DNA from 3 places in the Streptomyces sp. NPDC001843 genome. Region 3 is predicted to be linked to each of the others. Evidence: predicted binding sites of a transcription regulator. Region 3 holds the regulator's gene; each other region holds the start of a gene.

What was found. Region 3 encodes HrcA, which represses chaperone genes, less so after heat shock. Its sites were predicted from a motif close to TTNGCACTCNGNNNNNCNGAGTGCNAA; they were not measured.
Region 1: groL (chaperonin GroEL) is a predicted target of HrcA. The motif match lies at 4,361-4,387, and genes of this name have one in related genera.
Region 2: groES (co-chaperone GroES) is a predicted target of HrcA. The motif match lies at 6,721-6,747, and genes of this name have one in related genera.

The regions. Positions count from the first base shown of each region.
Region 1 is NZ_JBIATQ010000014.1:108,412-118,235, forward strand. Features, by position in the region: gene ACFYZQ_RS31090 (PTS transporter subunit EIIC) at 1-610, shown strand, start outside; gene ACFYZQ_RS31095 (hypothetical protein) at 607-1,176, shown strand; gene ACFYZQ_RS31100 (NADH:flavin oxidoreductase) at 1,205-2,329, opposite strand; gene groL (chaperonin GroEL) at 2,575-4,197, opposite strand; gene ACFYZQ_RS31110 (cold-shock protein) at 4,517-4,723, opposite strand; gene ACFYZQ_RS31115 (MoaD/ThiS family protein) at 5,166-5,441, opposite strand; gene thrC (threonine synthase) at 5,438-6,724, opposite strand; SAM riboswitch class I at 6,743-6,907, opposite strand; gene ACFYZQ_RS31125 (glucosyl-3-phosphoglycerate synthase) at 7,051-7,995, shown strand; gene ACFYZQ_RS31130 (trehalose-6-phosphate synthase) at 8,069-9,505, shown strand; gene otsB (trehalose-phosphatase) at 9,692-9,824, opposite strand, start outside.
Region 2 is NZ_JBIATQ010000008.1:280,546-290,369, forward strand. Features, by position in the region: gene ACFYZQ_RS21895 (LysR family transcriptional regulator) at 1-435, opposite strand, end outside; gene ACFYZQ_RS21900 (MOSC domain-containing protein) at 516-1,196, shown strand; gene ACFYZQ_RS21905 (SDR family NAD(P)-dependent oxidoreductase) at 1,293-2,066, shown strand; gene ACFYZQ_RS21910 (ester cyclase) at 2,143-2,850, shown strand; gene ACFYZQ_RS21915 (membrane lipoprotein) at 2,904-3,473, opposite strand; gene ACFYZQ_RS21920 (tetratricopeptide repeat protein) at 3,545-4,339, opposite strand; gene groL (chaperonin GroEL) at 4,506-6,131, opposite strand; gene groES (co-chaperone GroES) at 6,266-6,574, opposite strand; gene ACFYZQ_RS21935 (polysaccharide deacetylase family protein) at 6,834-7,838, opposite strand; gene ACFYZQ_RS21940 (methyltransferase domain-containing protein) at 7,929-9,107, shown strand; gene ACFYZQ_RS21945 (cell wall-binding repeat-containing protein) at 9,112-9,824, opposite strand, start outside.
Region 3 is NZ_JBIATQ010000001.1:886,470-896,293, forward strand. Features, by position in the region: gene ACFYZQ_RS04165 (S41 family peptidase) at 1-521, opposite strand, end outside; gene ACFYZQ_RS04170 (hypothetical protein) at 571-1,140, opposite strand; gene ACFYZQ_RS04175 (hypothetical protein) at 1,247-1,639, shown strand; gene ACFYZQ_RS04180 (16S rRNA (uracil(1498)-N(3))-methyltransferase) at 1,611-2,360, opposite strand; gene ACFYZQ_RS04185 (nitronate monooxygenase) at 2,357-3,433, opposite strand; gene dnaJ (molecular chaperone DnaJ) at 3,534-4,670, opposite strand; gene hrcA (heat-inducible transcriptional repressor HrcA) at 4,671-5,687, opposite strand; gene ACFYZQ_RS04200 (MBL fold metallo-hydrolase) at 5,858-6,583, shown strand; gene ACFYZQ_RS04205 (DUF3097 domain-containing protein) at 6,615-7,487, shown strand; gene ACFYZQ_RS04210 (Uma2 family endonuclease) at 7,465-8,055, opposite strand; gene hemW (radical SAM family heme chaperone HemW) at 8,160-9,392, opposite strand; gene ACFYZQ_RS04220 (SpoIIE family protein phosphatase) at 9,439-9,824, opposite strand, start outside.

The sequences.
Region 1 (9,824 bases), on a different contig from region 3:
GCTGGTCCTCGGCGGCCTGTTCCTGCCCCTGGTGATGCTGGGCCTGCACCAGGCCCTGATCCCCATCCACACCACGCTGATCGAACAGCAGGGCTACACGGTGCTGCTGCCCGTCCTCGCCATGGCGGGCGCCGGCCAGGTGGGCGCGGCCCTGGCGGTGTACGTCCGCCTCCGCCACGACACCTCCCTGCGCACGACGATCAGGTCGGCGCTGCCCGCGGGACTGCTCGGGGTGGGCGAGCCGCTCATCTACGGCGTCTCCCTCCCGCTGGGCCGGCCGTTCCTGACCGCCTGTGCGGGCGGCGCGGCGGGCGGGGCCTTCGTCGGGTTCTTCGCGATGCTGGGCGACCGGGTCGGGGCGACGGCGATCGGACCGTCGGGCTGGGCCCTGTTCCCGCTGCTGGCGGGGAACAGGAGCCCGGCCCTGACGGCGGCGATCTACGCGGGAGGTCTGCTGACCGGGTACGGGGTGGGTTTCCTGGCGACGTACGTGACCCTCAGGCCCGGGGCCTCAGACCTCGGCCCCCTGGGCGCTGCCCGGCCGTCCCGGGGCACCATGGAGGGCGGAAGTGACAGCGCGCCGCGGAAGGACCACGTGGAAAGATCATGAACCACGCCCAACTCACCGCCCTGGGCCGTGCCCTGCGCGTCCTCGGCGAGCACGGCGAGGCACTCACCGCCGACACGCCGGACGCGAAACTGCACGAGGTCAAGGCCGATCTGCGGCGGGCGCTGGACCTGCTGGACGAGAGCGTCACGGGGGCGGCCACGACCACCCGGTGCGCCGAGCACCCGACCGGGCCCGTCGACAAGAGCGCCCCGGACCTGTGTCTGCTGTGCGAGACCCGCCGCCGGGCGGCCAGGCGTGCCGAGTACGGCGGCGGCCGGCCGTCGGCCGACCCCGTCCCCTCCGCCCCCTCCCGTTACGGGGTCCGGGGCGACCGCCCCCAGCCCCAGCAGCGCTGGCTGCCGGAGCTGTGGAACGGCCGGGAGTGGCAGTTGTGCGGGACGCCGAGGCGGGACCGCCGCGAGGCCGAGCTCTACCTCGCCGCCCAGCGACGCGGCTCCCGGCCCGCCATGGCGTACCGGCTGGTGCACGAGTTCACCGACTACGAGGTGCTGCGGGTGTGGGGCACGCCGGTGCAGGCGGACATCGAGCCCATGGGCAACCTCTAGGGGGGTCAGCCGGACGACGGACGGTTCGTCAGCTGAGGGTCTTCAGGGAAGCGGGGTCGTATGGCTTCAGCTCGTCGAAGCGGCCGGCCAGGACCTTCGCCGCCCACTCCGGGTCCTGCAGCACGGCACGGCCGACGGCGACCAGGTCGAACTCGTCGGACTCCAGGCGGTCGAGGAGGTCGTCGATGCTCTTCACCGGGGAGCCCTCGCCCTGGAAGGCCTTGATGAACTCGCCGTCGAGGCCGACCGAGCCGACGCTGATGACGGGCTTGCCGGTGAGCTTCTTCGTCCAGCCGGCGAGGTTGAGGTCCGAGCCCTCGAACTCCGGGAGCCAGTAGCGGCGGGTGGAGGCGTGGAAGGCGTCGACACCGGCGGCGGCGAGCGGGGTGAGGATGGCCTCCAGCTCCTCGGGGGTCTCGGCGAGGCGGGCGGTGAAGTCCTGCTGCTTCCACTGCGAGTAGCGGAAGATGACGGGGAACTCGGGGGAGACCTTCTCGCGGACGGCGGCGACGATCTCGGCCGCGAACTTGGTGCGGGCGACGAGGTCGCCGCCGTAGGCGTCGGTGCGGCGGTTGGTGCCGGCCCACAGGAACTGGTCGATGAGGTAGCCGTGGGCGCCGTGGATCTCCACGCCGTCGAAGCCGATCCGCTCGGCGTCCGCGGCGGCCTGGGCGAACGCGCCGATCACCGCGTCGATGTCGGCCTGGGTCATGGCCTTGCCGGCGACCTCGGCGCCGGCGGTGCGCAGCCCGGAGGGGCCGACGGCGGGGGCCTCGGGGAACGGCGGCTGGCCCTGCTCGCGGACCATGCCGATGTGCCAGAGCTGCGGCACGATGGTGCCGCCGGCCGCGTGTACCGCCTCGACGACCTTCGACCAGCCCGCGAGCTGCTCCTCGCCGTGGAACCGCGGGACGCGGTCGCTGTACCCGGCGGACTCGTGCCCGACGTACGTACCCTCGGTCACGATCAGCCCGACCCCGGCGGCCGCGCGGCGGGCGTAGTACGAGACCACGTCCTCGCCGGGGATCCCGCCCGGGGAGAACTCGCGGGTCATCGGTGCCATCGCGATGCGGTTCGGAACGGTCAGGCCGTTGATCGTCGTCGGCCGGGAGAGGATCTGGGCCGCGCGGGAGGCGGGGGGCGTGACGGTCACGTGGGGGCTCCTCATGGCTTGCGGGTTGTCCAGCAGGTATGTGCACGCGCATTGGTGCAGCTTCTTAAGGGAACTCCGCGCGCCGCGTCACGCATTCCTGCCCCCGGGCGTGCCGCAGTGTGATCCAGCCCACGGTGGGACTCGGCCTTCGTCGCACGACGAAAACGCCCGAGGGCGGCACCCCCTGCCACAAGACAGGGAGTGCCGCCCTCGGGTGAGGACGCAGATCAACCGGAACCGGTCGATCAGAAGTCCATGTCACCGCCCGGCATGCCGCCGCCGGCGGGCGCGGCGGCCTTCTCCGGCTTGTCGGCGATGACGGCCTCGGTGGTGAGGAACAGCGCGGCGATGGAGGCGGCGTTCTGCAGCGCGGAACGGGTCACCTTCGCCGGGTCGATGATGCCCTCGGCGATCATGTCGACGTACTCGCCGGTCGCGGCGTTCAGGCCGTGGCCGACCGTCAGGTTGCGCACCTTCTCGACGACGACGCCGCCCTCGAGACCACCGTTGACGGCGATCTGCTTGAGCGGGGCCTCCAGGGCGAGCTTCACGGCGTTGGCGCCGGTCGCCTCGTCACCGTCGAGCTCCAGCTTCTCGAAGACCTGGGAGGCCTGCAGCAGGGCCACGCCACCACCGGCGACGATGCCCTCCTCGACGGCCGCCTTGGCGTTGCGGACGGCGTCCTCGATGCGGTGCTTGCGCTCCTTGAGCTCGACCTCGGTGGCGGCGCCGGCCTTGATGACGGCCACGCCGCCCGCGAGCTTGGCCAGGCGCTCCTGGAGCTTCTCGCGGTCGTAGTCGGAGTCGCTGTTCTCGATCTCGGCGCGGATCTGGTTCACACGGCCGTTGACCTGGTCGGAGGAGCCGGCACCGTCGACGATGGTGGTCTCGTCCTTGGTGATGACCACCTTGCGGGCCTTGCCCAGCAGGTCGAGGGTGGCGTTCTCCAGCTTGAGGCCGACCTCCTCGGAGATGACCTCGCCGCCCGTGAGGATGGCGATGTCGCCGAGCATGGCCTTGCGGCGGTCGCCGAAGCCCGGGGCCTTGACGGCGACGGACTTGAAGGTGCCGCGGATCTTGTTGACGACCAGGGTCGACAGGGCCTCGCCCTCGACGTCCTCGGCGATGATCAGCAGCGGCTTGCCCGACTGCATGACCTTCTCCAGCAGCGGGAGCAGGTCCTTGACCGAGGAGATCTTGGAGTTGGCGATCAGGATGTACGGGTCGTCGAGGACGGCCTCCATACGCTCCATGTCGGTGGCGAAGTACGCCGAGATGTAGCCCTTGTCGAAGCGCATACCCTCGGTGAGCTCCAGCTCCAGACCGAAGGTCTGGGACTCCTCGACGGTGATTACGCCTTCCTTGCCGACCTTGTCCATGGCCTCGGCGATGAGCTCGCCGATCTGGGTGTCGGCGGCGGAGATGGAGGCCGTGGAGGCGATCTGCTCCTTGGTCTCGACGTCCTTCGCCTGCTCCAGCAGGGCGGCGGAGACGGCCTCGACGGCCTTCTCGATACCGCGCTTCAGGGCCATGGGGTTGGCACCGGCGGCCACGTTGCGCAGACCCTCGCGGACCAGCGCCTGGGCCAGAACGGTCGCCGTGGTCGTACCGTCACCGGCGACGTCGTCCGTCTTCTTGGCGACTTCCTTGACCAGCTCGGCGCCGATCTTCTCGTACGGGTCCTCGAGCTCGATCTCCTTGGCGATGGAGACACCGTCGTTGGTGATCGTGGGCGCGCCCCACTTCTTCTCGAGGACGACGTTGCGGCCCTTGGGGCCGAGCGTCACCTTCACGGCGTCCGCGAGCTGGTTCATGCCGCGCTCGAGGCCGCGCCGCGCCTCCTCGTCGAACGCGATGATCTTGGCCATGTGAAGTGGTCCCTCCAGGACTGGGGGTGATTCCTTCGGACCGCGCCCGCGCCCGCGACGGACGGCTCGCGGGCCGCGTGGTTCCTTGCCCCACTTGGCCTGCGGGCCTCACCGACCCGGTCCTTCATTGTCACTCTCACCTTCAGAGTGCTAACGCCAATGATTAGCACTCGCCCATGCCGAGTGCAAGCGGCTCGAGCGGATAGCCAGGTGAACAGCGGGCCCCACGGGTGTCCGGGCAGGCCGAAGGGCCCGCACCCCGGGGGGTACGGGCCCTTCGAAGATGTACAGAAGAACGTCGTGCGGGTCGGCGCGTGCTTCAGCTGGTCGCGAGCCGAACCATGTCCGCCTGCGGACCCTTCTGGCCCTGCGAGATCTCGAAATCGACCCGCTGACCCTCTTCCAGGGTGCGGTAACCGTCCATCTGGATCGCGCTGTAGTGGACGAAAACATCCGCACCACCGTCGACCGCGATGAAGCCGTACCCCTTCTCCGCGTTGAACCACTTGACGGTGCCCTGAGCCATGCCTAACTCCCCTATTACTGGCCCTTGCACAGATCCACACTTCGCGGATCCGGGTCAGACCTCACCCCCCATGGATTGGGGGCGTGCGCCGGAACGCGTCGACCGCGGCTGAATGTATCTGTCCAACTGCCGTCTGCAACAGGTCAATCGGACGAGAAATCTGGACGACGCCGGTCGGGAATCTGCCAAAAATTCGGCTGAATCCGGGGCAAGTCGGGCCCCGCAAAGGGCACATAAGGCGCAAAACATTCGCACACTTTGGCTACATCCTGTCGGATGTGCGGCGCGATTCCAGGGCCCCCGACCCGCGTTCCGGGAGCGCGTTCCCCAACTCTACCGCGCTCAACCACACAGAATTGCCCCCTCCGTTTCTCTCACGGCGAGGGCAATTCGATGAACTCTCGGTAACCGGTGTTACCGACGGTAATGATCAGTCATTCGGTCAGCCGCCGGCGACGGCCGGAATGATGGAGACGCCCGCACCGTCCGGAGTCGTGGTCTCCAGCCCCTGCTCGAAGCGCACGTCGTCGTCGTTGACGTACACGTTGACGAAGCGGCGCAGCTTGCCCTGGTCGTCCAGGACGCGGGCGGCGATCCCGGTGTGGTTCTTCTCCAGGTCGGCGATGACCTCGCCGAGGGTCGTGCCCTCTGCCTGGACCTCTGCCTGGCCGCCCGTGTAGGTGCGCAGGATGGTGGGGATGCGGACGGTCACGCTCATGCCAGGCCAGCCTCTCGGAAGGAGTCGAGGTTCGGGCGGATCGTGGCGGTCAGGCCGGTGCCTGCCACCGCGTCCAGGGTCTTCAGGCCGTCGCCCGTGTTGAGGACGACGGTCGTCTTGGTCGGGTCGAGGACGCCGTTCTCCAGCAGCTTGCGCGTGACGCCCACCGTCACACCGCCCGCCGTCTCCGCGAAGATGCCCTCCGTGCGGGCGAGCAGCTTGATGGCGTCCACCACCTGCTCGTCCGTCACGTCCTCCACCGCCCCGCCGGTGCGGCGCGCGATGTCCAGGACGTACGGCCCGTCCGCCGGGTTGCCGATGGCGAGGGACTTGGCGATGGTGTCGGGCTTCTGCGGGCGCACCACGTCGTGGCCCGCCTTGAACGCGGTCGACACCGGCGAGCAGCCCTGGGCCTGGGCGCCGAAGATCTTGTAGGGCCGGTCCTCGACGAGGCCGAGCTTGATCAGCTCCTGCAGCCCCTTGTCGATCTTGGTGAGCTGGGAGCCGGAGGCGATCGGGACGACGATCTGGTCCGGGAGCCGCCAGCCGAGCTGCTCGCAGATCTCGTACGCCAGGGTCTTGGACCCCTCCGCGTAGTACGGCCTCAGGTTGACGTTGACGAAGCCCCAGCCCTCGCCGGCCGGGTCGCCGATCAGCTCGGAGCAGAAGCGGTTCACGTCGTCGTAGTTGCCCTCGATGCCGACGAGCTCGCCGCCGTAGACCGCGGCCATGACGACCTTGCCCTGCTCCAGGTCGTGCGGGATGAACACGCAGGAACGGAAGCCGGCCCGGGCCGCCGCGGCACCGACCGCGCCGGCCAGGTTGCCGGTGGAGGAGCAGGACAGGGTGGTGAAACCGAAGGCCCGCGCCGCCTCCAGTGCCTGCGCGACCACACGGTCCTTGAAGGAGTGCGTCGGGTTGCCGGAGTCGTCCTTCACGTACAGGTGCGAAGCCTCGATGCCGAGCTCACGGGCGAGGTTGTCGGCCTGGACGAGCTGGGTCCAGCCGGGGTTGATGTTGGGCTTGGTCGCCACGTCCGCCGGGACGGGCAGCAGGGGTGCGTAGCGCCAGATGTTCGCGGGTCCCGCCTCGATCCGCTTCCTCAGCTCCTCGGTTTCGTAGGCCGAGAAGTCGTAGGCGATCTCGAGCGGGCCGAAACACTCCTCGCAGGCGAAGACCGGTCCGAGCGGTACCCGGTGGCCGCACTCGCGGCAGCTCAGAGCAGCGGCGGGGCCGAGGTCTACGGTGGAGTCGGTGGTGCTTGCAGCAGTCTGCACAGCCATGTGAGGCGAGGCCCTTTCTCCTCATCTTCCTCACGACGCATCTCGCCGTGAGACGGATTTGGCACCTTCCCTAGCCGGGAGCCTCGCGGAACGATCAGGACTGGTCCAACTGATCTACGAGAACCGACTGGAGGGTTGCCGGGGCTTCATCGGGCCGTGTCCCTCTGCCCCTCTGGATGAGCGGTATGCGGTTGTGTGTGCGGTTGTGAACAACGGTGACCTCGGACATGCGATGGTCATCCGCGTTGTTCAAGACTGTAACCGAAGGCCGGGACAGTTGAGATAGTCGTCCGAACCGCGAGACAAACAGTGAGGAGCCGCCCACCGTGCTGGAAGAAGTCGAGCGCTGGCTGAGCACCCGCTCCTGGTCCGTGACCGATCGCCCGCTCCACCAGATCCTGGCCGCGAAGCAGCGCACGGGCCAGTCGGTCAGTGTCGTGCTGCCCGCGCTCAACGAGGAGGAGACGGTCGGCGACATCGTCGCGATCATCCGCCACGACCTGATGCAGCAGACCCCGCTCGTCGACGAGATCGTGGTCGTCGACTCGGGGTCCACCGACCGCACCTCCGAGGTGGCCGCCGCGGCGGGCGCCCGGGTCGTCCACCGCGACGACGTCCTGCCGCGGATACCGGCCGTGCCCGGCAAGGGCGAGGTGCTGTGGCGTTCGCTCCTCGTCACCGAGGGGGACATCGTCTGCTTCATCGACGCCGACCTGAAGGAGTTCTCCTCCGACTTCGTCTCGGGGATCGTCGGCCCGCTGCTGACCGACCCGGACGTGGACCTGGTCAAGGGCATGTACGACCGTCCGCTCGCCGGGACCGCGGGCCAGGGCGGCCGGGTCACCGAGCTGATGGCGCGCCCGCTGCTCAACATGCACTGGCCGCAGCTTGCGGGGTTCGTGCAGCCGCTCGGCGGTGAGTACGCGGCCCGCCGCTCGCTGCTGGAGCAGCTGCCCTTCCCCGTCGGGTACGGGGTGGAACTGGGCATGCTGGTCGACGCCCTGCACCTGGTGGGCCTGGACGCCCTGGCCCAGGTGGACGTCGGGGTGCGCAAGCACCGCCACCAGGACGGGCAGGCGCTCGGCCGGATGGCCGCCGCCATCTACCGCACCGCCCAGCTCCGCCTGGCCCGCGGCCACCTCGTCCGGCCCTCGCTCACCCAGTTCGAGCGGGGCGAGGAGGGCTTCGAGCCGCGCACCTACTCCGTGGACACGGAGGAGCGGCCGCCGATGGCGGAGATCGCCGAGTACGCCGCGCGCCGGGTGGCCTGACCCCGGCCGTGTCACTCCGCCGGGGAGGGAACCGTACGTTTGAGCGTTTCCGGGCCGGGCTAGGTTGAGACTCATGGCTTCCACGCACGGTGCTGAGGTGCTGGTCGCGTCCAATCGCGGCCCGGTTTCGTACGAAGTCCGCGAGGACGGTTCGCTGCACGCCAAGCGGGGTGGCGGCGGACTGGTGTCCGGGCTGTCGGCCATCGGCCCGGACGCGAACGCGCTCTGGGTGTGCGCCGCGCTGAGCGACGCCGACCGGGAGGCGGTGCGCCGCTCCCACGGCGGTCGGCGGCTCTCCGAGGACGCGACCGGCGGGCAGCAGGTCCGCATGATCGACATCGACGCGACGGTGTTCTCCGACGCGTACAACGGCATCGCCAACTCGGTGCTGTGGTTCGTCCACCACATGCTGTACCAGACCCCGCTGGAGCCCGTCCTGGACGCGGAGTTCCGTCGCCAGTGGGCGTCCTACGAGGCCTACAACCGGGCGTTCGCCGAAGCCCTGGCCGAGGAGGCGGCGCAGGGCGCGGTGGTGGTCGTCCAGGACTACCACCTGGCGCTGGCTCCCCGGATGCTCCGGGAACTCCGCCCCGACCTGCGCATCGGCCACTTCTCGCACACCCCGTGGGCGCCGCCGGACTACTTCCGGCTGCTCCCCGACGACATCGCCGCCGAACTGCTCGGCGGGATCCTGGGCGCGGACCGGGCGGGCTTCCTCACCCAGCGCTGGGCGGACGCGTTCACCGCCTGCTGCGAAGCCGTCCTCGGGGCCGACGCCGTGTCCGGCACTCGGATCGGGGTGCACGGTCTGGGCGCGGACGCGGACTTCCTGCGGCAGCGGGCGCACCGGCCGGACGTGGACGAGCGGATGACGGCGCTGCGGACGGAGATCGGTACGGCGCCCGACGGCAGGGCACGCAAGACGATCGTCCGGGTCGACCGCACGGAGCTGTCGAAGAACATCGTGCGCGGGCTGCTGGCCTACCGTGAGCTCCTCGACGACCACCCGGAGTGGCGCGAGCGGGTGGTGCACGTGGCGTTCGCCTACCCCTCCCGGCAGGACCTCGCGGTGTACCGCGACTACACCGCCGAGGTGCAACGGGTGGCGGAGGAGATCAACGCCGCGTACGGCACCCCGGGCTGGACCCCGGTCGTCCTCCACGTCAAGGACGACTTCGCCCGCTCCCTGGCCGCGTACCGGCTGGCCGACGTCGCCCTGGTCAACCCCATCCGGGACGGCATGAACCTGGTCGCCAAGGAGGTCCCGGTCGTCTCCGACGAGGGCTGCGCGCTGGTGCTGTCCCGGGAGGCCGGCGCGTACGAGGAGCTGGGCGAGGACGCGGTGACGGTGAACCCGTACGACATCGCCGGCACGGCGCACGCCCTCCACCAGGCGCTCACCATGTCCGACGGCGAGCGCGCCGAGCGCACCAAGCGCCTCACTGCGGCGGCCACGGCCTTGCCTCCGGCCCAGTGGTTCCTGGACCAACTGCACGCACTGGAGGACTGACGCGGGGCGGGACACTCGCTGCCCCGTGGCGGGGCGGGCCGGGCAGGCCCGGCGGGCAGTCGCTGGGCGGCCCGCCGGGCGACGGACGGACCCGGCAGTCGGTCGGACGGATCCGGCAGGCAACCGCTCGACTGCCTGGCAACCGGCCGGACACGCCCAGCGGGCACCGGTCGGTTGCCTCGGGTCTCAGCCGAGTGCCGCCGCAAGCCCGCGCAGCAGGGACACGACGCCCTCGGGGCCGTCCACCACCAGGTCCGCGCGTTCCGCGAGCTCCGTGACCTCCGTGCTGCCGCTGCAGACGAGGAGGCCGGGGACGCCG
Region 2 (9,824 bases), on a different contig from region 3:
CGCCACGTCGCAGTCGCCCTCGCGGAGCATGTCCACGGACTTCGGCGGCTCGGCCTCCTCCAGGGAGACCCGGGTGCCGGGATGGGCGGCGCGCAGGGCGGCGAGCGCGGTGGGGACCAGGGTGGAGCTGCCGCTGGGGAAGGAGACGAGCCGGACCCGGCCCGCCCGCAGGCCGGCGATCGCCGCGACCTCCTCCTCGGCGGCGGTGAGCCCGGCCAGGATCCCGGACGCGTGCCGGACCAGCGCCTCGCCGGCCTGCGTCAGCCGCATCTCCCGGCCGCTGCGGACCAGCAGGGGGGTGCCGACCGAGGACTCCAGGGCCTTCATCTGCTGGCTGACGGCGGGCTGGGTGCAGCCCAGTTCGCGCCCCGCCGCCGAGAAGGAACCGGTGGTGGCGACGGCGCGCAGGACGCGGAGATGGCGGGCCTCGATCACTCTTCGAGCATAAGCCCGCCTTGGGCACGGCACCCAATACTGGGTCGACGCTTTGAGGAGCGGCCCTCTACCGTGCGGACATGAAGCTTCTCTCGGTCAATCTGGGCCGCGCGCGTGCCGTGCCGTACACCGACCAGCCGGAAGGCCTCACCGGCATCGACAAGCGCCCGGTGGACGGGCCGGTGCGGGTGGCGGCTCCGGGACCCAAGGGGGTGGGCGGCAGCGGGCTCGCCGGGGACGCGGTGTGCTCGCTGCGTCACCACGGCGGGAACGACCAGGCGGTGTACGCCTACGCGCGCGAGGACCTCGATGTGTGGCAGGAGGAGCTCGGCCGGACACTGGCCAACGGCTGCTTCGGCGAGAACCTCACGACGGACGGTCTGGACGTCTCGGGCGCGCTGATCGGGGAGCGCTGGCGGATCGGTCCCGAGCTGGTCCTGGAGGTGACCTCGGGGCGTATCCCGTGCCGCACGTTCCAGGGCCACCTGGGCGAACGGGGCTGGGTGAAGAGGTTCACCCGGAAGGGCGTGACGGGTGCCTACCTGCGGGTGATCGAACCGGGTGAGATACGGGCGGGCGATCCGATCGAGATCGTGCACCGGCCGGACCACGATGTGACGGTGTCCCTGCAGTTCCGCGCGGAGACGACCGAGCGGGAACAGCTGCCGCGCGTGCTCGCCGCGGGTACCGCCCTGCATCCTGAGGCGCTGGAGGAGGCACGGAAGTACGTGGCGGAGCACGGCGGGCGTCCGGCCTCCTGAACCCCGGTCACCGCAGGCCCGCACACCTCGTCTTCACGATCGTCGGGGCCCGTGCGCTGGGCGGACGCCGTCGGTCCGGGTAACTACGCTTGGCGCATGACAACGGCTCTGATTACGGGATCGACCGCGGGCATCGGCGCCGCGTTCGCACGGCGGCTGGCGGCGGACGGGCACAATCTGGTCCTGGTGGCACGGGACACCAAACGGCTGCGCGAGCAGGCGACCGAGCTGCACGACCGGCACGGAATCGAGGTCGAGGTGCTGACCGCCGACCTGGCCACGGACGACGGCATCGAGGCGGTGGCCACCCGCCTGGGCGACCGCCGCAACCCCGTCGACCTGCTGGTCAACAACGCGGGCTTCGGCAACAAGGGCCGCTATCTCGAGGTGTCGATGGCCGACGAGCTGCGGATGCTCAAGGTGCACTGCGAGGCGGTGCTGCGGCTGACCTCGGCGGCGGCCGAGGCGATGCGGGAGCGCGGGCGCGGCGGCGTCGTCAACGTGGCCTCGGTGGCGGCCTTCGTGCCGCGCGGCACGTACGGCGCGTCCAAGGCGTGGGTCGTGCAGTTCACCCAGGGGGTCGCGAAGGACCTGGCCGGTACGGGCGTCCGGCTGATGGCGCTGTGCCCGGGGTTCGTGCGCACGGAGTTCCACGAGCGGGCCGGGATGGGGACGGACAACATCCCGAACTGGATGTGGCTGGATGCGGACAAGCTGGTCGCGGCGGCGCTGGCCGACCTGGCCCGCGGCAAGTCGCTGTCCATTCCGGACCCGCGCTACAAGGCGCTGATGGGGCTGGCGAAGGTGGCCCCGCGCGGTCTGCTGGGCGGGGTCAGCTCGCGGACCGGGCGCAAGTACGGGCCCCAGTAGCGCCAGGGGTGGCGCCGCCGTTCCGGTGCGAGAATGGGCGTGACGGAACCGGATCAGGGGGGCCGGAGGCGGCGTCATGACCTTCGTACAGCTCATCGACTGCAGGACCAGCCGGTTGGACGAGATGAACCGGCTCATGGACGACTGGGTCGAGCAGACCAAGGGGAAGCGGACCGCGACGCACGCGGTGGTCGGCAAGGACCGTTCGGACGCGTCGCACATCATCGAGGTGGTGGAGTTCCCGTCGTACGAGGAGGCGATGCGGAACTCGAACCTCCCGGAGACCGACCGGATCTTCCGGGGCATGGTCGCCCTGTGCGACGAGATGCCCACGTTCGTCGACCTGGACGTGGTGCGGGACGAGCAGTTGTCCATCGGCGTGGTGCGCCGCTTCCTGGAGACGCTCGCGACCCCGGGTGACCTGCCGCCGCTGAACGACCTGCTCGACGAGGACATCCACAGCCACGACCCGATCAACCCGCAGGACACGATCGGGCTCGACTCCGCCCGCAGCGAGTACCGCATGTGGCGCGGCGCCTTCGACTTCACGTTCACGGTCGAGGACGTGATCGCCCAGGGCGACCGGGTCTGCGCGCGCTGGACCTGGAACGCCACGCACAAGGCGGATTTCCTGGGCATCGCGCCCACCGGCAAGCGGGTCACCATGACGGGGATGACGCTGTTCCGCTTCGGCGACAACGGAAAGATCGCCGAGATCTGGTGGCAGCACGACCAGCTGGGCCTGATGCAGCAACTGGGGGCGCTGGACGCGCTGGAGCGGTAGCGCCCGCTTGGTGACCTGAGACCTTGGCCATGTTGCCGGACGAGGAGTGCTCGCTAGCCGCCCTGCCCCACGCTGTTGTCGGGTGCCCCGTCGCCGTTCGGGGGAAGGTCGCCCCGCCGTACCGGCTCGGTCGGGGTCGGGGCGGGTGTCGGCAGCAGGGCGGCGAGCTCCGTGGCGGAGGGGCGGTGGACGGCATGGGCCGCCTCGCGCAGGATCTTGCGGGAGACTTTCTCGCCGCCGATGTGCACCACCTCGCCCTTCCCCGGCTTCACGCACTCCTCCTGCTTCGGGCAGGCGGCGGAGCTCCATGCGGCCCTGTCGACGTAGAGGTGGAGGACGCCGCCGTCCTTCGACCAGTACGAGACGGAGAAGCCGTCGTCCCCGTTCACGCCGACGGACTGCTGGGCGGGCATGAAGCCCGAGACTTCGGTGACGTAGACGAGTTCTGGTGCTACGCCCATTGCCTTGACGCGGGAGTCGAGTTCGGACGCGTCGGGGGTGGGGGACGTGGAACTCCCGGCCCCGGCATCCGCCTTGTCGGTGCCCGCTTTCTCGGTGCCGCAGCCGGTGAGCAGCACGGGGAGGAGGAATAACAGCGGCAGGACTCGCACGGTACGGGGCATGCGCCCATCCTGCCGCACAGGTGTTCCACAGGGGCCGGTTTCCCCCTCAGCCCGTGGGGGCGTGGCTTGGTTCAGCGGTCGCGCGCATGCCTGACAAGGGTGTCGGTCCAGGCGTCCGATCGTGCCCAGGCGGCGGCCTGTCTGACCTCTTGGACGGTCATCTCGCTTGCGAGCGTGTGCCCCTGGTGCATGCCGTCGCCGTCGCCCAGGTCGAGCATTCTCATGTAACAGCCCAGCTCCTTCACCTTGTCGCGAGGGCCTCCGAGGCCGTAACCGCACATGACCGCCAGATTCCTCGCCGAGGTCGCGGTAGCGACACCTTCGGGGACGATCCGCTCGAGGATTTCCCTCGCTCCGTCGTAGTCCTGCATGTGCCGTTTGGCGTCCGCGAGGAAATTGGCCGACTGGTCGACCCCGTCCGCCGTCGCTTCCTCCAGCAGCCTGACAGCCTCTTCCAGGGACGCGGCGACTCCGTCGCCGAACAGGTACATACACCCGAGGTTGTGTTTCGCGACTCCGTCGCCTGCGTCTGCGGCTTGCCGGTAGAGGACCGCAGCCGTCCCGAGGTCTTTCTCGACACCCAGCCCCCGGGACAGCAGGAATCCCAGACGGCGCTGCGCGGAGGGGATACGGGCCCTCGCAGCGGGGGCCAGGTACCGGTACGCCTTTTCGTAGTCCTTCTCGAACTCGAGCGCCACGGCGCCTGCCAGGTGCTCGAAATCCGGATCCCCGCCGTCGGCGAGTTGCTGGATCAGGGGCAGTATCGCGTTTATTCGATCGACGCCCTCAGGAATCCCGCGCAGTCCGTCCACGAGCGCCGAGTTGGCCGTTTCGAGAAGCTGCGGCCTGGAGAGGTCCCGCATCATCCGGTCTCCTGGTCACTGATCGTCGGCGAGCGAGATCAGCCTGGCTCGGGCCTCGCGGGCGGTGATGCCCCTGGACTCAAACGATAGACGGCGAAGGCCCGGCACCCCTTCAGGGATGCCGGGCCTCGCTCAAGGCCCGAAGGCCTGATGTCTTACCGACGGTGCGTCAGTGCGCGTGCCCGTGGCCGTGGCCCGCGGCGGCCGGCTCTTCCTCTTCCTTCTTCTCGACGACCAGGGTCTCGGTCGTGAGCAGGAGGGAGGCGATGGAGGCGGCGTTCTCCAGGGCGGAGCGGGTGACCTTGACCGGGTCGATGACGCCGGCCTTGATCAGGTCGCCGTACTCGCCGGTGGCGGCGTTGTAGCCGTTGCCCTTGTCGAGCTCGGCGACCTTGGAGACGATGACGTAGCCCTCGAGGCCGGCGTTCTCCGCGATCCAGCGCAGCGGCTCGACGGCGGCACGGCGGACGACCGCGACACCGGTGGCCTCGTCGCCGGACTTGTCGAGGTTGCCCTCGAGGACCTTGACGGCGTGGACCAGCGCGGAGCCACCACCGGAGACGATGCCCTCCTCGACCGCGGCGCGGGTCGCGGAGATGGCGTCCTCCAGACGGTGCTTCTTCTCCTTCAGCTCCACCTCGGTGGCGGCGCCGACCTTGATCACGCATACGCCGCCGGCCAGCTTCGCGAGGCGCTCCTGGAGCTTCTCGCGGTCCCAGTCGGAGTCGGTGTTCTCGATCTCGGCCTTGATCTGGCCGACGCGGCCCGCGACGTCCTCGGACTTGCCGGCGCCGTCGACGATCGTGGTGTCGTCCTTGGTGACGGTGACGCGGCGGGCGGAGCCCAGCACGTCCAGGCCGACCTGGTCGAGCTTGAGGCCGACCTCCTCGGAGATGACGGTGCCGCCGGTGAGGACGGCGATGTCCTGCAGCATCGCCTTGCGGCGGTCGCCGAAGCCGGGGGCCTTGACGGCGACGGCGTTGAAGGTGCCGCGGATCTTGTTGACGACCAGGGTCGACAGGGCCTCGCCGTCCACGTCCTCGGCGATGATCAGCAGGGGCTTCGAGGCGCCCGCCTGGATGACCTTCTCGAGGAGCGGGAGCATGTCCGCGATGGCGGAGATCTTGCCCTGGTGGATCAGGATGTACGGGTCGTCGAGGACGGCCTCCATGCGCTCCTGGTCCGTCACGAAGTACGGCGACAGGTAGCCCTTGTCGAAGGCCATGCCCTCGGTGAAGTCCAGCTCCAGACCGAAGGTGTTGGACTCCTCGACGGTGATGACACCGTCCTTGCCGACCTTGTCCATCGCCTCGGCGATGAGCTCGCCGACCTGCTGGTCCTGGGCGGACAGCGCGGCGACGGCGGCGATGTCGGACTTCTCGTCGATCGGCCGGGCCGAGGCGAGCAGGTCGTCCGAGACGGCCTTGACCGCGGCGTCGATGCCCTTCTTCAGGGCGGCCGGGGAGGCGCCGGCGGCGACGTTCTTCAGGCCCTCGCGCACGAGCGCCTGGGCCAGCACGGTGGCGGTGGTCGTACCGTCACCCGCGATGTCGTTGGTCTTGGTCGCCACCTCCTTCACCAGCTGGGCGCCGAGGTTCTCGTACGGGTCCTCGATCTCGACCTCACGGGCGATGGTGACACCGTCGTTGGTGATGGTCGGGGCGCCGAACTTCTTGTCGATGACGACGTTGCGGCCCTTGGGGCCGATCGTCACCTTGACCGTGTCGGCGAGCTTGTTGACGCCGCGCTCGAGGGCGCGACGGGCGTCCTCGTCGAACTTCAGGATCTTCGCCATGGGAGCGTAGCCCTCTCGGGAAATCTAGGGTGCTGAAAAATACGGTCGGTGAAACGGACTGCGCCCCCGGCGCCCGGCTTGTTAACGGTCGCGGGGGCCGGGGGCGCAGCTCGAAGCGGAAAAGCTCGAGGCGATTACTTCTCGACGATCGCGAGCACGTCGCGGGCCGAGAGAACGAGGTACTCCTCGTTGTTGTACTTCACCTCGGTGCCGCCGTACTTGCTGTAGAGCACGACGTCACCGACCTTGACGTCGAGCTCGACGCGCTTGCCGTCCTCGATGCGGCCCGGGCCCACGGCCAGGACGACGCCCTCCTGGGGCTTCTCCTTGGCGGTGTCCGGGATGACCAGGCCAGAGGCCGTGGTCTGCTCGGCGTCCAGCGGCTGGACCACGATGCGGTCCTCGAGCGGCTTGATGGCAACCTTGGAGCTGGCGGTCGTCACGATCCGACCTCCCCCTTCGGAGATCTCACGGGGTTAACTGTCTGAGGTGGCGACCAGGTCGATCCGTCGTCGCGGGTGCCGGACCTGCCCGTCGCTGTGTTGGCACTCTCCTGCGTCGAGTGCCAGAGCCGAGACTATGACTGCGATTAGCACTCGGTCAAGCGGAGTGCCAATTGCCGTGCGTCGCGTCAGCGGGAATGCCGTCTTCGGCGGCGGCCCGCACCCGGCGCCGGCCGCCTCACAGGCCCGTACGGCCGCCTCACAGGTAGTCCTCCAGACGGGCCACCGCGTACCCCTCGGCCGTGACCTTGTTCAGGAACCGGCGCATGTCGTCGACCATCGTGCCGTTCCAGTCGTCCCGGCCCCGGAAGTGGGTCAGGACGATGTCGCCGGGGTGCAGGCTCTGGTCGTCCTCCCGGTACTCCCAGTGGTCGACGTAGACCTCCTCGTCCCAGATGGGCGCGTACTTGATGCCGCAGGACTTGGCGGCGAGCAGGGTGTCCCGGTTGTAGTTGCCGTAGGGCGGGCGGAAGACGGTCGGGCTCCGGCCGAACTGCTCGCGCATGATCCGCTGCATGCCGCAGATCTCGTCCCGCTGCTCGTCGTAGGACAGGCCGGGCAGGTAGGGGTGGGTGAGGGTGTGGTTGTTGAGGGTGATGCCGTTCGCCTGCATCTTGCGGAAGTAGCCGTAGTCGTCCTTGACCAGGTAGTTGCTGAGGAACGCGGTGTAGGGGATCTTCAGGTCGCTCATCATGCGCAGGAACGCCGGGTCCTTCTCGGCGCCGTCGTCGATGGTGAGGAAGACGACCTTCTGCTTGGTGGGGATCGTGGTGAAGACGGGCGGCAGGTCCAGTTCCTCCTGGCCGTCGACCTCGAATCCGTCACGGGCAGTGATCCTCGGCTTGTGGGCGGGGGGTGCCGGGGGCGTGAGCGGGGCCGCTTCGAGGCCCCAGCGCCTGGCGGCGGCGACCAGGGCGGCGTGGGAGGTGCGCAGCCGGGAGGCGTAGGAGTCGAGGGCTTCGGCGGGTCCCTGCAGGCGTTGCTGACCGGGGGCGGGCCGGACGTCCGGGGCCGAGTGCGGGGCCGTGCCCGGCGCCGAACAGCCGGTGACGGCACCACCGGAGACGACGGCTGCCACGACGAGCGCGGCCAGGCCGCTCCGCGCGGCCAGCCGCCTCGGGGCCGGCCGATTCACAGTCAGCCGCCTCGCGGCCTTCCGTCTCCAGTGCGCACCATTTTTGTCATTTTGTACTACTAGTCGCATGGTGCCGGATCCTGGCAGAGCCCCCGCCCCGAACCGGCCCGACACCGCCGCCGCGGGCGCACCATCCACCGACTGGCCCACAATGACCCGGTGAACGACCTGCTCGCCTTCCGCTCCCTGCTCACCCCCGAGGGCCACGCCCTCCTCGACGAGGTACGCGGCACGGCCCCGGCCGACGAACTCGCCGTCGCCACCCGCCTGCGCCGCGACCACCCCGCCGACCTGGTGTCGGCCGCCCTCGGCCAGGCCCGGCTGCGGCAGCGGGCGGCGGCGAAGTTCGCCGCCGAGGACGCGCGGCGGATGTTCTTCACCCCGGGCGGGGTCGAGCAGTCGACCCGGGCGACGGTGGCCGCGTACCGGGCGCGCCGGCTGCGGGAACTGGGCGTCACCTCCGTCGCCGACCTGTGCTGCGGCATCGGCGGCGACGCGCTCGCCCTCGCCCGCGCCGGGATCCGGGTGCTCGCCGTGGACCGGGATCCGCTGACCGCGGCGGTGGCCCGCGCCAACGCCGAGGCGCTGGGACTGGCCGAGCTGATCGAGGTGCGGGAGGCGGACGTGACGGAGGTGGACACGTCCTCGTACGACGCCGTGTTCGTGGACCCCGCACGGCGGGGCGGGCGGGGCCGCATCTTCGATCCGGAGGCGTACTCACCGCCCCTGTCGTGGGCCGTGGGGGTCGCGTCCGCCGCCCGGGTGGCCGCCCTGAAGATCGCGCCCGGCATCCCGCACGAGACGGTTCCCGAGCAGGCCGAGGCGGAGTGGATCTCCGACGGCGGGGACGTGAAGGAGGCGGTGCTGTGGTTCGGTACGGGAGCGGCGGGCGCCGTGCGGGCGACCCTGCTTCCGGGACCGCGGTCCCTGCTCTCCCGTGGGCTGCCGGACCCCGGAGCGCGGCCCGTGGGGCGGTACCTGTACGAGCCCGACGGCGCCGTCATCCGCGCGCACCTGGTGGCGGAGGTCGCCGAGGAGGTGGGCGGCGGGCTGATCGACCCGACCATCGCCTATGTGACGGCGGACGAGCTGCGGCCGACACCGTATGCGTCCGCCTACGAGATCACCGACCAACTGCCCTTCAACGTGAAGAAGTTGAAGGCGTTGCTGCGCGAGCGGGGGGTCGGGGTCCTGACCGTGAAGAAGCGCGGGTCGGCGGTGGAGCCGGAGGAGCTGCGGCGGAAGGTCAAGCCGCAGGGGCCGGGCTCGGCCACCGTGTTCCTGACGCGTGTCGCGGGTGCCCCGACGATGCTGCTCGGGGCGCCCGCGAACGGCTGAGCGGCTACTGCGTGGCCGTGGTCCGCAGGGAGGACAGGGCCGGTGCCGGGGCGGTCGGGGCCTTCGGGGCCGCGGCGCCGGACGTGTCCGTCGAGGAGTACGAACTCGCCGTCGGAGCCACGCCGTTGTAGTACGGCGTGTACGTCCACTGGCCGCTGCTCGCGCTGATCGCCGTGCCCGCCGAGTTCAGCGCCGAGGTCGACACCGAGCCGGTGCCGCCGAAGGCGACCAGGCCGTTGACCCCGGCGGCACCCTTGACCAGGTACGACTTGGTCTCGGAGGAGAGGGTGTCGACATCGGTCCACAGCAGCGGACCGAAGAGGTTCATCGCCGAGGCGGTCGTGGCGCCGCCGCGCCAGCTGGCATCGGAGGCGAGGGCGGCGTAGGTGGGACCGTTCCACCAGAAGCGCGCCAGGGCGGCCGCGTTGCCCGCGTCGGTGCTCGCCACGACCGGGTAGTACGAGTACGTCGACGGCCAGTGGGAGAACGACGTGTGCGTCAGCGCGTACTTCGCCGAGCCGCCGACCGTGATCATGTCCGTCTCACGCGGGTCGAGGCTGTTCAGGTACGACTTCACGGACGAGGTCAGCGTGTTGCCGTCGCCCAGCACGACCACCGACTTGCCGCTCGTCCCGTCCGCGCCCGCGGCCGACGCGGCGGCGAGCGCCGAGTGGTAGTCGGTGCCGGTGGCGAGGAAGACGTGGTCCGGCGCGCTGG
Region 3 (9,824 bases):
GTACCGCCCCGGTAGCGCTTCCACCAGGCGGCCTCGCGTCCCATCGGCGCGGACAGCAGCACGGTGGCCGGCCCGTACGCCACGGCCCCGACCGGCCCGTACGGCAGGGTGGTGGCGGGGCCGCCGTCGAGCGGGACCGCGTGGGCCCAGCTGCGGCGCAGGCTGGCCTGGCCCTGGGTGCTGAGCGCCAGGACCTGCCCGTCGGGGGTCCAGCCGCGCACCTGGGTGCGCCAACTCCCCCAGTGGGTCAGCCGCTTGGCCGGGCCGCCGGCGACGGGGGCGATGTGCACCTCGGGGGCGCCGTCGCGGGTGGAGGTCCAGGCGACGGTCGTGCCGTCCGGGGAGATACGGGGGTGGTTCACCGGTACGTTGTCCGCGCTGACCCGCCAGGCCCGCCCGCCGTCCAGCGGGGCGAGCCACACGTCGTCCTCGGCGGTGAAGGCGACCGACTCACCCCGCAGATGCGGGAATCGGAGGTATGACGGGGTTGCCGGTGTCGTGGTGGATGCGCCCTGGGTCACCCGATCACCCTACGCAGCGCGCGGCGTCCGCGGGACCCGGTTTCGGCGATCACTTGCCCTCGACCGGCCAGCAGGTGGGGTCACCCTTGCACCAGATGGTCCTGGTGACCGTGACGGTGACGGTGGGACCGGGCTGCTGCCCGCCCGGGGGCCGGTGGGTGGCGGGCGGCGTGTACGCCGGTCCCGGCTTGGCGTCGCAGTTGCCCAGCCCGTCGACGTGGAACCACCGCTTGCCGCCGACCTTCGCGGTGAGGTCGCCCCGCACGCACGCGCCGTCGACGGCCTTGGTGACCCGGCCGGTGACGGTGATCTTCCGTCCGTCGTCCGTCTGCCCCCGGCAGTCGACTTCGACCACGGTGGTCTCGCTCGGCGACGGCGACTTCCCCGCGGCGCGGCCCTTGCTTCCGTAGTCGCCCGTGCAGGTGAGCCAGCGCACGTGCACGTGCTGCCGCTCCAACTCCGCGGTCGCCGTCTTGTCCGTGGTGTACGCGACCGACGCCGAACTCAAGTCACCCGGTTCACACGCCACGACCGCGCCCACGGCCACCACCGCCAGCCCCGCCACGGCCACCGCCCGCGTCCGGCGGGGCCGTTGCCGCAAGTGCCTCGATACCCCCATGGAGGGGAGCGTGCCACCGCCGCGGACGGGGCGGTAGGGCACATACGGCCACTCGGGTGTTCGAGCGTCTCACCATCGGGTGCCGCTTGGGTCCTAGGCTGGCCGGATGCGCAGCGAACGCAGGGTCAGACGGCTCGTGGACGGCGAGGGGACGGCCCACCGGTGGACCGTGCGGCACCGGCACGCGGCCGGTGCGGGCTGCCGGGAGGTGCTCACGCTGTACCGGGAGGGTGTCCGGACGCGGATCGTCTTCCGGTCCGGCGCGGGCCGGTTGCTGCCCGACGGGCTGCTGCACTCCGGGTGCGTCGGCGACGGCGGCGGAGAGCTGCTGAACCTGCACCGGCCGGATGTCGTCCGTGCGTTCGTCGACGAGGCACGGGAGCGCGGGCTGCTCGACGGCTCCGGGGAGGTGGACGGCTGGGAGCTCTTCCCGGCGGTCGTCGTCAGACGCGCGCGGGCTTCCTCCGCGGTCAGGACCAGCGGCCGGTCCGGCCCATGAGCAGGGACACGGCCGCGGTGCCGGCGGTCGAGGAGCGCAGTACGGTGCGCCCGAGCCGGTACGCCTTCGCACCGGCCGCGGCGAACAGCTCCAACTCCTCGGGGGCGACGCCTCCTTCGGGACCCACGACCAGCACGATCTCACCCTCGGCGGGGAGTTCGGCGGTGGCCAGGGGCTCGCTGGGGTAGTCGCGGTCCTCGTGCAGGACGGCGGCGAAGTCGGCTTTGGCGAGAAGCTGGGCAACCTGCTTTCCCGTCGCCGCGTCCGCGACGTCCGGGAAGCGGACCCGGCGGGACTGCTTGCCGGCCTCGCGGGCGGTGCTCCGCCACTTGCCGAGCGCCTTCAGTCCGCGGTCGCCCTTCCACTGGGTGATGCAGCGGGCGGCCTGCCAGGGCACGATCGCGTCGACACCGGCCTCGGTCATGGTCTCGACGGCCAGCTCGCCCCGGTCACCCTTGGGCAGAGCCTGGACGACGGTGATGCGCGGCTGTGCCAGGGGTTCCTCCATGACCGACTCCAGGTCCATGACGACCAGGCGGTCCTTGCCCTCGGCGGCCTTCACCACGCCCTCGATCCAGTGCCCGCGACCGTCCGTGAGCACCACGTCCTCGCCGGGGCGCAGCCGCTTCACGGAGACCGCGTGCCGGCCCTCGGGCCCGTCGAGCACGTACTCGGGCCCGACTCCGTCGAGTTGCTCGACCACGAACACCGGAGCCGTCATCGCAGCCCACCCCCGGAGGACAAGGCCGTGCGGGCCTCCTCCAGCTCCGCCGCCAATACCTCCACCAGCTGCCCGGCCGGCAGGTCCCGTGCCATCCGGTGCCCCTGCCCCGCCCACAGCGCCATGCCCTGCGGGTCACCGGCCTTGGCGGCGGCCTTGCGCAGCGGCGCGGTCAGGTGGTGGATCTCCGGGTAGGCGGCGGGCGCGTAGGGGCCGTGCTCACGCACGAAGCGGTTGACCAGGCCACGGGCCGGGCGGCCGGAGAAGGCGCGGGTCAGCTCGGTACGGGCGTACAGCGGATCGGTCAGCGCCTGCTTGTGCAGGGCGTGCGCGCCGGACTCGGGGGTGGCGAGGAACGCGGTGCCGAGCTGGGCCGCGCTCGCGCCCGCCGCCATGACCGCCGCGATCTGGCTGCCGCGCATGATGCCTCCGGCGGCGACGATCGGGATGCCCACGGTCTCGCGGACCTGGGCGATCAGCGAGAGGAGGCCGGTGCCGCTGCCGTCCGCCTCCGGGATGTCCCGGTGGGTGCCCTGGTGGCCGCCGGCCTCCACGCCCTGCGCGATGACCGCGTCGGCCCCGGCCCGCTCCACCGCGAGGGCCTCCTCCGCGGTGGTCGCGGTGACGAGGGTGAGGGTTCCGGCACGGCGCAGCGAGTCGAGCACGTCCCGGCTCGGCACGCCGAAGTGGAAGGAGACCACGGGCACCGGGTTGTCGAGCAGCACCGTGAGCTTGGTCTCGTAGCCGTCGTCCCGGCCGCTGTCCGGATCGCCGAGCTCGGTCTCGTACCAGGCGGCCTCGCCGGCCAGCTGGTGGGCGTACATCTCGAGGGCGCCGGACTCGGCATGCTCCGGCTGCGGCATGAAGAGGTTCACACCGAAGGGGCCGCCCGTCAGGCTCCGCAGCTGCTTGATCTCCTGGTACATGCCGTCGGCGGTCTTGTACCCGGCGGCGAGGAACCCGAGCCCACCGGCCTCGCACACGGCAGCGGCGAGCTGGGGTACGGAGACACCGCCCGCCATGGGGGCCTGCACGATCGGGTGAGGGAAGAGATCGGTCAGTGCGGAGGACATGACCCGCATGTTGTCACGTCCTCCGAACAAGTCCGAAACCGGGCTTCCCCTGGCATATGCCAGGGGAATGGTCAGCGGTCAGGGACCCTGACACCAGGCGTCACCGCCCGTTGAACGCATCCTTCAACCGCGAGAACAGCCCCTGCTGCCCCGGCTGGAACTGCCCCTGGGGGCGTTCCTCGCCGCGGAGTTTGGCCAGCTCGCGCAGCAGCCGTTCCTGCTCGGGGTCGAGCTTGGTCGGGGTCTGGACCTCGACGTGGACGATGAGGTCGCCGCGGCCGCCGCCGCGCAGGTGGGTGACACCCCGGTTGTGCAGCGGGATCGACTGGCCGGACTGGGTGCCCGGGCGGATGTCGACCTCCTCCATGCCGTCCAGCGTCTCCAGCGGCACCTTGGTGCCGAGGGCCGCCGCGGTCATCGGGATGGTGACCGTGCAGTGCAGGTCGTCACCGCGCCGCTGGAAGGTGGAGTGCGGCAGCTCGTGGATCTCGACGTACAGGTCACCGGCGGGACCGCCACCGGGGCCGACCTCGCCCTCGCCCGCGAGCTGGATGCGGGTGCCGTTGTCGACACCGGCCGGGATCTTCACCGTCAGGGTGCGGCGCGAGCGGACCCGGCCGTCGCCGGCGCACTCGGGGCACGGGGTCGGCACGACGGTGCCGAAGCCCTGGCACTGCGGGCAGGGCCGGGAGGTCATGACCTGGCCCAGGAAGGACCGGGTGACCTGGGAGACCTCACCGCGGCCGCGGCACATGTCGCAGGTCTGGGCGGTCGTGCCGGGCGCGGCGCCCTCACCGTTGCAGGTGTTGCAGACGACCGCCGTGTCGACCTGGATGTCCTTGGTCGTGCCGAAGGCCGCCTCGTCCAGCTCCACCTCGATCCGGATCATCGCGTCCTGACCGCGCCGGGTGCGCGAGCGCGGGCCGCGCTGGGACGCCGTACCGAAGAAGGCGTCCATGATGTCGGAGAAGTTGCCGAAGCCACCGGCCCCGAAGCCGCCCGCGCCGGCGCCGCCGGACTGCGAGAGCGGGTCGCCGCCGAGGTCGTAGACCTGCTTCTTCTGCGGGTCCGACAACACCTCGTAGGCGGCGTTGATCTCCTTGAACCGCTCCTGGGTCTTCGGATCCGGGTTCACGTCCGGGTGCAGCTCGCGCGCGAGCCGCCGGAAGGCCTTCTTGATCTCTTCCTGCGACGCGTCGCGGCGCACGCCGAGAACGGCGTAGTAGTCCGTGGCCACCTACGACTCCGCCAGGATCTGTCCGACGTACCGTGCCACCGCTCGTACCGCTCCCATCGTTCCCGGATAGTCCATGCGGGTCGGTCCGACCACGCCGAGCTTGGCGACTGCCTCGCCGCCCGAACCGTAACCGACCGACACCACGGACGTGGAGTTGAGTCCCTCGTGGGCGTTCTCGTGGCCGATGCGCACGGTCACGCCCGAATCCTTCGCCTCGCCGAGGAGCTTGAGCAGCACGACCTGCTCCTCCAGCGCCTCGAGCACCGGCCGGATGGTGAGGGGAAAGTCATGTCCGAAGCGGGTGAGATTGGCGGTACCGCCGATCATCAGCCGCTCTTCGTTCTCCTCGACCAGCGTCTCCAGCAGAGTGGAGAGCACTGTCGAGACCGTACCCCGGTCTTCCGTGTCGAAGCCCTCGGGGAGGTCTTCCACCAGCCGCGGCACGTCGGTGAACCGGCGGCCCGCGACCCGGCTGTTGAGCCGTGCGCGCAGGTCCGCCAGCGACGTCTCCCCGAAGGGCGCCGGGCAGTCGACCATCCGCTGCTCGACCCGGCCGGTGTCCGTGATGAGCACGAGCATCAGGCGCGCCGGGGCGAGCGAGAGCAGCTCCACGTGCCGCACGGTCGAGCGGGTCAGCGAGGGGTACTGCACGACCGCGACCTGCCGGGTGAGCTGCGCGAGCAGCCGCACCGTGCGGGCCACGACGTCGTCGAGGTCGACGGCGCCGTCGAGGAAGTTCTGGATCGCCCGCCGCTCGGGGGCGGTCATCGGCTTGACGCCCGCGAGCTTGTCGACGAAGAGCCGGTAGCCCTTGTCGGTGGGGATGCGCCCCGCGCTGGTGTGCGGTTGCGCGATGTACCCCTCGTCCTCCAGGGCCGACATGTCGTTGCGGACGGTGGCCGGCGAGACCCCGAGGTTGTGCCGCTCGGTGAGCGCCTTGGAGCCGACGGGCTCCTCGGTGCCGACGTAGTCCTGGACGATGGCACGCAGCACCTGAAGCCTGCGTTCACTCAGCACCGCGCACACCTCCAGAAAATCGTCCCCTGCGGCCTTCGGGCCCTTTGTCTGGCACTCTGCGCTCGCGAGTGCCAGCACCCCGGCCCAGTGTACGGCCGTGGGGTACACCCCGGGCAAGGCCGGTCCGCGCCGCCGTGCCCGGGTACGGCCGTCCCCGTTAGCGTCGCGGTATGACGGTGACTTGGGAAGAGCTGGGTTGGGAGCGGGTGGCCGCCGGGGTCGGGCGGTGCCGGCTGCCCCGCTGGGACTGCACGGTGGGACTGGTCCTCGGCGAGGGTACGGCGCTCGTGGTGGACTCCGGGTCGAGTCTCGCCGAGGGCGCACGGCTGCGCGCGCAGGCGCAGGAGCTGGCCGGCCGCCGTGTGACTCATCTCGCGCTCACCCACCCCCACTTCGACCACGTGTTCGGCGCGGCGGCCTTCGCGGGCGCGGAGATGTACGCGGCGGTGGGGTTGGACGCGGTGTTCGCGTACGAGCGGGAGGAACTGCGCCTGGACGCCGTGCGGGGCGGCCTTCCGGAGGCGGAGGCGGAACAGGCGGTGGACGCGCTTCCCGTCCCCCGCCACCTGGTGTCCGGCGAGTGGACCCTCGACCTGGGCGGCGGCCGGCAGGCGCTGCTGGCCAACGTGGGCCCGGGGCACACCGCCCACGACCTGGCCGTGCTGGTCCCCGGGGATCCGGAGGTGGTCTTCTGCGGCGACCTGGTCGAGGAGTCCGGCGAACCGCAGGCCGGCCCCGACGCCGTGCCGTCCCACTGGCCCGCCGCCCTCGACCGGCTCCTCGACCTCGGCGGCGCGGACGCGCTGTACGTGCCCGGTCACGGAGCGGTGGTGGACGCCGCGTTCGTACGGCGGCAGCGCGACGAGCTGGCAGCGCGTTTCGGCGTGTCGCCCTGATGGCGGTACGGGTTCTCCTATCGTCATCGGAATGCGCCCACCCGTCTCCCGCCACCGCCCTTCCAACGAGGGCCCTTCGGGCCCGCGCCCTCGTGTGTACTCCGCCGATCTGACCCCTCCCTGGAAGAAGCCCAAGCCCGTACCCGAGGTCCCGGCGGAGCCCGGCCTAGTGGTGGAGGAGCCCGGCACCGGGTTCTGCGGCGCGGTGATCCGCTGCGAGGCGGGCACGGTGACCCTGGAGGACCGCTTCGGCAAGCACCGGGTGTTCCCGCTGGAGCCGGGCGGGTTCCTGCTGGAGGGCAGGGTGGTCACGCTGGTGCGGCCGTCGTCCTCGGCGCCGGTACGTCCCACCCGTACGGCCTCCGGTTCGGTCGCCGTTCCCGGCGCACGCGCGCGTGTGGCCCGCGCCGGGCGCATCTACGTCGAGGGCCGGCACGACGCGGAACTGGTCGAGAAGGTGTGGGGCGACGACCTGCGCATCGAGGGCGTGGTCGTGGAGTACCTGGAGGGTGTGGACGACCTGCCGGCGATCGTGGAGGAGTTCGGGCCGGGGCCGGACGCCCGTCTGGGGGTGCTGGTGGACCATCTGGTGCCGGGCACGAAGGAGTGGCGGATCGCCGAGTCGGTGACGAGCGAGCACGCGTTGGTCGTGGGCCACCCGTACATCGACATCTGGGAGGCCGTGAAGCCGTCCTCCCTCGGCATCGAGGCGTGGCCCCGGGTTCCGCACGGTCAGGACTGGAAGACCGGCGTGTGCCGGGCGCTGGGCTGGCCGTCGGAGAACACCGGGGCGGTGTGGCAGGCGATCCTGAAGCGGGTGACGTCCTACAAGGACCTGCAGCCGGAGTTGCTGGGGAGGGTGGAGGAGCTGATCGACTTCGTCACGGGTAGCGGTGGGGCCTGACGTTCTCATACGGGACGAATTCACTGGTGTCCAGATCGACGCCGATGGGCTCCAGCGGTGTGAGATCGCCGAACTTCGTGATGCGTTGCCTACGGTAATCCGCGCTCTCCCCGTACCCTGTCGGCTCGGTGAGCAGTACGCACTGGGCCATGACAGGATCGATGATCAAGTAGGCTGGCACCTTTGCCGCCGCGTAGATCGAGCGCTTGACTCCGTAATCACGACCCACGCTCGTCTTGGAGACGACCTCCACGAGCATCGTGATGACTTCGGACGGCATCAGCCTTCCTTGCCCCGGCCCGACACCTCGTTCAAGCACCACGAGGTCGGGCTGCGGCTGGCTCGTCTCTTCAAGGATGGCGATGTCCTGAGTCTGGAGCCGTCGCCAGTCCCGACGGGGGATCTGGTCGACAACCGCTTCCACGATGTCGTTGTGGGCTACGTCCGGCCCCGCCATCATCACGATTTCCCCCCGGAGGAGCTCGACCTTGAATTCCTCGGGAAACTCAAAGTTCTCGAAGAACGTCACGATTCCGGTGGTCATCGGTCGGTCTTCCACAGCGGTCATCTCCGCAGTCCTCCGGTTTCCGCCACCGTGCAATTACGGCGGCAGCCTACGAACCAGGTTAGGGACCGAACCGGCGTTCCGAGGGGATTCACTCGCCGGAGTGATCAGTCCACCAGGTCCCGCACCACCGCGTCCGCCAGCAGCCGCCCCCGCAGGGTGAGCACCGCCCGCCCCTCCTCGTACGGTCCCGCCTCCAGCAGCCCCTCCCCCAGCGCCCGCCGAGAAGCCGCCAGCCCCTCCTCCTTCAGCAGCGCCAGCGGCACCCCCTCCCGCAGCCTCAGCTCCAGCAGGATGCGCTCCACCCGCCGGTCCTCGTCCGACAGCAGCTCGCGCCCCGCACCCGGCGACCGCCCCGACGCCAGCGCCGCCGCGTACGCCCCCGGGTGCTTCACGTTCCACCAGCGGACGCCCCCCACGTGCGAGTGCGCCCCCGGTCCCGCGCCCCACCAGTCGGCGCCCCGCCAGTACAGCTCGTTGTGCAGGCAGCGGGCCGACTCGGAGGTGGCCCAGTTCGACACCTCGTACCAGTCATAGCCCGCCGCCGTCAGCCGCTCCTCCGCGATCAGGTACCGGTCCGCGTGCACGTCGTCGTCGGTCATCGGCACCTCGCCCCGCCGGATGCGGCGGGCGAGCTGCGTGCCCTCCTCGACGATCAGGGCGTACGCGGAGACGTGGTCCGGACCGGCCCCCAGCGCCGCGTCCAGCGACGCCCGCCAGTCGTCGTCCGACTCCCCCGGCGTGCCGTAGATCAGGTCGAGGTTGACGTGCTCGAAGCCCGCCGCGCGGGCCTCCGCGACGCAGGCCTCCGGGCGGCCCGGGGTGTGGGTGCGGTCCAGCACCTTCAGCACGTGCTGCCGCGCGCTCTGCATGCCGAAGGAGACCCGGTTGAAGCCGCCCTCCCGCAGCCGCGCCAGGTACGCCGGGTCCACCGACTCCGGGTTCGCCTCGGTCGTGATCTCCGCGTCGGGCGCGAGGCCGAACTCGTCGCGGATCGCGGCCAGCATCCGTACGAGGTCGTCGGCGGCCAGCAGCGTCGGCGTACCGCCGCCGACGAACACGGTGCGGACCTCGCGCGGGTCGTCGCCGAGCACCTTGCGGGCCAGGCGGATCTCGTCGGTCAGGGTGTCCGCGTAGTTGTCGCGGGAAGCGAGCACACCGCCGGTGCCGCGCAGCTCGGTGGCGGTGTAGGTGTTGAAGTCGCAGTAGCCGCAGCGGGTCGCGCAGTACGGGACGTGCAGATAGAACCCGAGGGGGCGGTCGGTGGCCCCGGCGAGCGCGGACGCGGGCAGTGCGCCGTCGGCGGGTACGGGCTCGCCGTCGGGGAGTGCGGAAGGCATGTCCCCCATTGTCCCGCACCGCCACGGGTCACTGCGGTCACTCCGGTCACTCCGCCCGCAGCACCAGCAGCGCCAGGTCGTCCTCCGGCTGCCCGCCGCCGAACTCGTGCACCAGCCGGCGGATGCGTTCCGCTGTCCGTTCGGCGCTCAGCCCCGCGCATCCGGCGAGGGCCACGGCGAGCCCGTCGCCGTCGTCGAACTGGCGGGAGCCGGAGCGCCGCTCGGTGACCCCGTCCGTGACGCACAGCAGCGTGTCGCCGGAAGTCAGCTCGAAGGTCTCGCTGGTGTACGTCTCGTCCTCGATGACCCCGAGGAGCGTCTGCGGCCTCGCGACGGTTCGGACCCCGCCGTCGGGCCCGAGGAGCAGCGGAAGGGGGTGCCCGGCGGAGGCGAGGGTGCAGCGGACGCCGCCGTCGAAGGGGGCGAGCTCAC